DNA from 2 places in the Kitasatospora sp. NPDC092286 genome. Region 2 is predicted to be linked to the other one. Evidence: riboswitches for the same ligand, from Rfam matches in the RefSeq annotation. Region 2 holds a riboswitch; the other holds the start of a gene.
What was found. Region 2 has a riboswitch for ZMP and ZTP ahead of ACIQIB_RS22955 (bifunctional 5,10-methylenetetrahydrofolate dehydrogenase/5,10-methenyltetrahydrofolate cyclohydrolase). Riboswitches for the same ligand answer to the same signal wherever they lie in the genome.
Positions count from the first base shown of each region.

Region 1 (3,391 bases), on a different contig from region 2:
AGGAGGTCGCCAGCAGCGCGGTGGCGACGACGGCGAGGGACGGTTTGATCCAGCGCATGGCGAATCTCTCCTTGCCCCGGTGGCCGGGGCTGGTAGGTGACATGAGGAGCGGCGGGAAGAAGAAGACGGAGAAGGCCGGCGGGCCGGGTCTCAGCGGGCGGCGCGCGGATCCAGGGCGTCCCGGACGGCGTCCCCGAGCAGGTTGAAGGCCAGCACGAAGAGCAGCAGCGCCACGCCCGGGAAGAACATGTAGGTCGGGTCGGCCTGGAAGACCTCGGAGCCGCGGGCGATCATCCGGCCCCAGTCCGGGATCGGCTCGGTGATGCCGACACCGAGGAACGAGAGCACCGCCTCGGAGGCGACGAAGGTCGGCACCGCCATCGTGGCGTGCACCAGAAGCTGCGCCCGGACATTCGGCAGGAGTTCGCGGACGACGATATGGAATCCGCCGGCGCCGAGCGCCCGGGCGGACTGCACGAAATCCCTTTCCCGAAGCGACCGGACGGAGGCGCGCAGGGAAAGCGCGAGCGGAATCCAGCCGAACGCGGAGAAGACCAGGATCAGCACCAGGAACTGCATCCACTCCGGTTCCGCGGTGCCGGGATCGACCAGCCGGGACTGGATGATCGGGCTGAGCGCGAGCAGCAGGAGCAGGGTGGGGAAGGCCAGCAGCACATGGGAGAGGAAGCCGAAGAGCCGGTCGGTGACCCCGCCCAGGTAGCCCACGGCGACGCCGACCAGCACCCCGAGGGTGGTGGTGATGACCGCCGAGGCGAAGGCGATCAGCAGCGAGGTGCGGATGCCGTACAGCAGCTGGGTGAACACGTCCCGGCCGAGGCCCGGCTCCAGGCCGAACCAGAAGTCGCCGGAGATACCGCCGTTGGGCAGCATCGGCAGCCCGCCGTCGCTGAGCAGGCCGGGCGTGTTCTGGCCGTAGTGCTCGACCGGGTTCTTGCCGTACAGGGCGGCGATCAGCGGCGCGGCGAGCGCGAGCAGCAGGAAGAGAAGGACGACGGCGAGGGCGGCGGCGCCGACCCGGTCGCGGCGGATCCGGCGCAGCGCGGCGCGCAGCGGGCGGTCCTGCGGAGCGGGGGGCCGGGCCCGCGGCGCGTCCGGGGCGCCCGGAGCGTCGGGCGTGCCTGCGACTGTCTCGACCACTGCCATGAGAGGCGTACTCCCCGAATTCTCCGCCGCCCCGTGGGTGAGGGTGCGCTGGTGTGCATTTCCGGACCGGCCTACGGGGGTTTCCCGGCGGCCTGCCGAACGCCATCAGATCGGACACCACCGGACTTCCGCAAATCATTCCCGGCGGAACTCCGGGGCAATGTTTCGGGAATTGTGACGGCTTCATTCCGCTGCAATAGTGCCGTTGCACTAGAACGCCCGTAAGGGGGCAAACCGGGCGATGCGCAGGGTGTCGTCCCGCATTCTGAGATCTCCGCCACACCCGCTGGGGCGTTGATACGATCCCAGGGAGCCGCGACTGGCGCGCACGGATGGAATCGACCATCGGGAAGCGGCTCCGTGCCGACGCACGTCAGTTGCCGAGCGCCTGGGCCGTCCGTACTCGTCCGCCTGCCACGAGGAGACCGCCTTGGCCACCCCTGCCACCCCCGCGACGCCGCACACCACCGCGAGCGCCGCCGCCAACACCGCGTTCCGCAGCGCCCTCGACGTCGTCCGCGACGTGGAGCCGCGGATCGCCGCCGCGATCGGCCAGGAGATCGAGGACCAGCGCGCCTCGCTCAAGCTGATCGCCAGCGAGAACTACGCCTCCCCGGCCGTCCTGCTCGCCATGGGCAACTGGCTCAGCGACAAGTACGCCGAGGGCACCGCCGGCCGCCGCTTCTACGCCGGCTGCCGCAACGTCGACACCGTCGAGACGATCGCCGCCGAGCACGCCCGCGCGCTCTTCGGCGCCGACCACGCCTACGTCCAGCCGCACTCCGGCATCGACGCCAACCTGACCGCCTTCTGGGCGGTGCTCTCCCAGCGGGTCGAGAGCCCGGCCCTCCGGCGGGCCGACGTCCGCAACGTCAACGACCTCACCGAGCAGGACTGGGCCGAACTCCGCCACGAGCTCGGCAACCAGCGGATGCTCGGCATGTCCCTGGGCACCGGCGGCCACCTCACCCACGGCTTCCGCCCCAACATCTCGGGCAAGATGTTCGAGCAGCGCAGCTACGGCACCGACCCGGCCACCGGCCTGATCGACTACGACGCGCTGCGCGCCACCGCCCGGGAGTTCCGCCCGCTGATCCTGGTGGCCGGCTACTCGGCGTACCCGCGGCTGGTGAACTTCCGGACGATGCGCGAGATCGCGGACGAGGTCGGCGCGACCCTGATGGTCGACATGGCGCACTTCGCCGGGCTGGTCGCCGGCAAGGTGCTCACCGGTGACTTCGACCCCGTCCCGCACGCCCACATCGTCACCACCACCACCCACAAGTCGCTGCGCGGCCCGCGCGGCGGCATGGTGCTCTGCACCTCCGAGCTGGCCGAGCACGTCGACCGCGGCTGCCCGCTGGTGCTCGGCGGCCCGCTGTCGCACGTGATGGCCGCCAAGGCGGTCGCCTTCGCCGAGGCCCGCCGCCCGGAGTTCCAGCTGTACGCCCGCCGGGTGGTGGACAACGCCCACGCCCTCGCCGAGGGCCTGCTGCGCCGTGGCGGCAAGCTGGTCACCGGCGGCACCGACAACCACCTCGTCCTCGCGGACGTCTCCGGCTACGGCCTGACGGGCCGTCAGGCCGAGGCGGCGCTGCTGGACTCGGGCATCGTCACCAACCGCAACTCCGTCCCGCAGGACCCGAACGGCGCCTGGTACACCTCGGGCGTCCGGCTCGGCACACCCGCGCTCACCACCCGGGGTCTGGGCGTCGCCGAGATGGACGAGATCGCCGGCCTGATCGACACCGTGCTGCGCGGCACCACCCCGGCCGTCGGCCGCACCGGCGCCTCCTCCAAGGCCCAGTACACCCTGGACGAGTCGCTGCGCGACGGCGTCGCCAAGCGCGCCGCCGATCTGCTCGCCGGCTTCCCGCTCTACCCGGGCGTCGACCTGTCCTGATGGGCGCGCGGGGGGTGCGGGCCCGGCCGGGCCCGCACCCCACAAATCGGCTAGTACTGAAGCGACTTGTACTGCAGGAACTCCTCCAGCCCGTGTCGCCCCAGCTCCCGGCCGAGCCCCGAGTTCTTGTAACCGCCGAACGGCGCCAGCGGGTTGAAGCGCCCGCCGTTGAGGTCCACCTGCCCGGTGTCCAGGCGGCGGGCGAACGCGGCAGCGGTGTCGGTGTCCGCGGCCCAGACGCCGCCGGCCAGTCCGTACTCGGTGCCGTTGGCCAGTTCGGCGGCGTGCTCCTCGTCACGGTAGGCGAGCACGGCCAGTACCGGG
Region 1 covers NZ_JBIVRD010000002.1:323,696-327,086, forward strand. Annotated here, with positions in the region: gene ACIQIB_RS04155 (ABC transporter substrate-binding protein) at 1-58, opposite strand, end outside; gene ACIQIB_RS04160 (ABC transporter permease) at 151-1,164, opposite strand; ZMP/ZTP riboswitch at 1,470-1,565, shown strand; gene ACIQIB_RS04165 (glycine hydroxymethyltransferase) at 1,595-3,067, shown strand; gene ACIQIB_RS04170 (aldehyde dehydrogenase family protein) at 3,118-3,391, opposite strand, start outside.
Region 1: another riboswitch for ZMP and ZTP. It lies ahead of ACIQIB_RS04165 (glycine hydroxymethyltransferase); the one in region 2 lies ahead of ACIQIB_RS22955 (bifunctional 5,10-methylenetetrahydrofolate dehydrogenase/5,10-methenyltetrahydrofolate cyclohydrolase).

Region 2 (3,391 bases):
CAGTTCGACGGCCGCCTTGCTCGACCCGTACAGGGCCATGCCCGCGGCCCCGTACGCGGCGACCATGGTGCTCACATTGACGATCGCACCGTGGCCCCGTTCGGCCATCGCCGGCGCGAGTTCCGCCACCAGGTGGAACGGCGCCTTCACATTCAGCGCGTAGACGGTGTCGACCTCGCTCTCCGCCGCCTTCTCGGTGGGCCCGAACGGGTAGACGCCCGCGTTGTTCACCAGGATGTCGGCCCGGCCGCCGCCCAGGTCCACGACTTGCCGGGCCAGTTGCCGCACCAGCCGCGCCTCGCGCAGATCGGCGGCGACGAAGTCGGCGCTGCCGCCGCCGGCGCGGATGGCGGCGACCACGGACTCGCCGCGGGAGCCGTCGCGGCCGGCGACCAGTACATGCGCTCCCCGCTGCGCCAGCAGCGCCGCGGTGGCGGCACCGATGCCGCTGGTCGCGCCGGTCACCAGGGCCACGCGCCCGGTCAGATCAAACGAACCCATGAGGTTGTCCTCCGTGTCGGAAAGGGTGAGCTGACATACGGGGAAGCGCTCCTTCCCCGAGGGATTCCGTTCTCGTCATCGGCGATTCCCGGGGCCCGCTTGACCAACGACCACAGCGTGCGGCGGCCGAACAGCCCACCCCGGTTGAGGTTCCCGTCCGGGGAACGGATCGTGGGAGCGTCCCGGTCCGTCGTGCCGCGCGGCCCCGAGCAGGCGCGCGGCAGCCGAGCAGCCGTGCGCCACCCGAGCAGGGGCGAGCACGAGCACCCGAGGGGAACCCATGGCGTCCAGCAGACGCAGCCGCCTCCGCGCCGCCGCGGCGTTCACCGCGGCGGTCCTGGTGGCCGGCTGCTCCTCCTCTCGTCGAAGGCGAACGCGCGGGCGGCGGCGGAATCCGGCAGGTCGACGATGTGCACGCTGCCGGTGGGCGTGCCGCCGTCGCTGGAAAGGGTCGGGCCGCGGGCGATCATCTCCGTCGCGTACCGGTCCATGTAGGCCCAGTGCTCTTCCAGCAGTTCCTCGCGCAGCCCCTCGGAGCCGGGCCGATCGCGGTGGTGGACGAGGAACTCCGTGCCCGTAGGCTCTCTTGAACGAGGTAACCAGGTCGAGCGGATTTCATGGCGACGGCCGCTCGGCAGCCTCAACCGTTGACGGTCCTGCTCGTGACGACCTCGAACGCCGGGCCCTGTCCGCTAAAGTGAGGGCCGGGCCGTGACTGGCGCTGAGGTGGAGTACCACCGGGGAGCGGCCTGGCACTCTGTCGATGCCGTGCGCCTGGGCGACTCACCGTGAGGCTCAGGAGTGGCACGTGGCTTGGACAGAGACAGCTCGCCTGATGGACGGCACCGGTCTTGCCCGCCGCATCATCGAGAGCAGCACCGCGGCTGCCGCAGACCTCCGCCGACGCACCGGGACCGCCCCGTGCCTGGCTACCGTGTTGGTCGGAGAAGATCCGGCTTCGGTGACCTACGTCCGAATGAAGCGAGCCCGGTGCGAGAAGTCGGGCATCACGTCACGGCACGTGGCCCTGCCCGCCTCGATCAGCACCAGCGGCCTGATCGAAGCCGTCACCGACCTCTCCCAGGACGCCGGCGTGCACGGCATCCTGCTGCAACACCCCGTGGGTGCACACATCGACGAACGCGCCGCCTTCGAAGCGATCGCTCCGGACAAGGACGTCGACGGGGTGACCATGCATTCCTTCGCGGCGATGGGCTTCGGCCTTCCGGGCTTCGTGTCCTGCACCCCCGGAGGAATCATGCGTCTGCTGGAGGAGTACGACGTGGACCTCGCCGGGAAGCACGCGGTCGTGGTAGGACGCAGCGCGATCCTGGGCAAGCCCGCAGGCATGCTCCTGTTGGGACGCGATGCCACGGTGACGTACTGTCACTCGCGTACCACCAATCTGTCCGCGATCGTTCGGGAGGCCGACATCCTGCTCGCCGCGGTTGGACGGCCGCGTTTCATTACCGGCGCGGACATCAAGCCCGGTGCGGTGGTGATTGATGCGGGATACAACCCGGGCAACGTCGGGGACGTGGACTTCGAGACCGCCAGGAACCGGGCAAGTCTGATCACCCCCGTCCCCGGAGGTGTCGGCCCCATGACCATCGCCGTGCTCCTTGCCCAGACGCTGGAGGCGGCGTCACGTCAGCTCGGGACGAGTTGACGTGGGCTCTCGTGGGCCGGGCCGTCGCCCACGAGAGCCCTGGCTCACCGACACACCCCGGGCCCGCACCCGCACCAGCCGCCTCGAAGTGCTTCGCCCCGCCTGACCAGAGACGGGGCGAAACGACAGAGTTCGAATTCCACCAGCATCGTGCCGGGGCCCGATGCGCGGCCGCGGCATCGTCCCCGGTTACCGGGGCGGGTGGTGTAGTCGTTCTCGCCGTTCCACTCGTTTTCGACCCGCAGAGCGACCGGCTTCGGTAAGGGCGGACGGGGGCGAGGGTGGGTATGGCCGTCAGACGACGACGCGCGTGGGCAGGGCGTCGGCCCGTCCGTAGGCCAGGACCTCCGGGAGGACCTCGCGGAACCGGGCGAGGTCCTCGGCCGGCGCCTCGATGGTGGCCTCGATCTCGGGGTCGTCCAGCCCCAGGGCGGCCAGGTCCGAGGGGTCCAGGCTCACCCGGAGGACGTTCCCGGTCAGCACGACTTCGCGCACACATCCGTACGCGGTCCCCTGATCGGCCGTGACCAGGCAGTGGGTGTCGAATCCCAGGGCGATGTCCTGCTCGTCCGGCTCTTCTTCGCCGGACATGAACAGCAGGATGAAGCCGCTGCCGTCCGCGTGCTCGGCGAGGCCGGCCTCGGCGAAGTAGCTGTCGGGGTCCGTATCCGCAGCGGCGGCCCGGGCGGTGAACCGATAGGTCATGGCACGGTTCTATCAGGGGCGCTCATCGAGGTCGGGCGGAGGGTTGGACGGGTACGGGGCATGGCAACGGGTCAGCGGGGGCGCGCCGGGGCGAAGGGGATGCCGGAGGTCAGGCCGCGGTGGCCGATCATCAGGGACTCGCCGAGGAAGCTCACCCCGATGGAGAGCTGGACGGGGCGTGCGTTCTCGTGCATGCCCAGCTTCGCCGCCAGGGCGCCGAAGCCGGCCGTGACCGCCAGGGTGCCGATCACGGCGAGGAAGGTCCGGCCGGTGTAGCGCTGCCACAGGACGCCTTCCCTTTCGAGGAGTTGGACGGTGGCCCCGCGGAGTGCGCCGAGTACCGCACCGAGGGCGCTGCCGGTGATGACCCAGATGAGGTCGGTGCCGGTCAGGTCCTTCGCCTTGGTCAGGGACAGGATGCCGATCCCGGTCAGGATCACCGGGGCCGCGAAGAGGTCCCTCGCGTTGACCGGTTCGCCGGTCAGCCGTTTGATCACGACCGCGGTCACGACCACC
Region 2 covers NZ_JBIVRD010000022.1:144,302-147,692, forward strand. Annotated here, with positions in the region: gene ACIQIB_RS22945 (SDR family NAD(P)-dependent oxidoreductase) at 1-501, opposite strand, end outside; partial or broken gene ACIQIB_RS22950 (YciI family protein) at 861-1,115, opposite strand; ZMP/ZTP riboswitch at 1,203-1,288, shown strand; gene ACIQIB_RS22955 (bifunctional 5,10-methylenetetrahydrofolate dehydrogenase/5,10-methenyltetrahydrofolate cyclohydrolase) at 1,337-2,170, shown strand; gene ACIQIB_RS22960 (Imm10 family immunity protein) at 2,465-2,875, opposite strand; gene ACIQIB_RS22965 (DUF1453 domain-containing protein) at 2,947-3,391, opposite strand, start outside.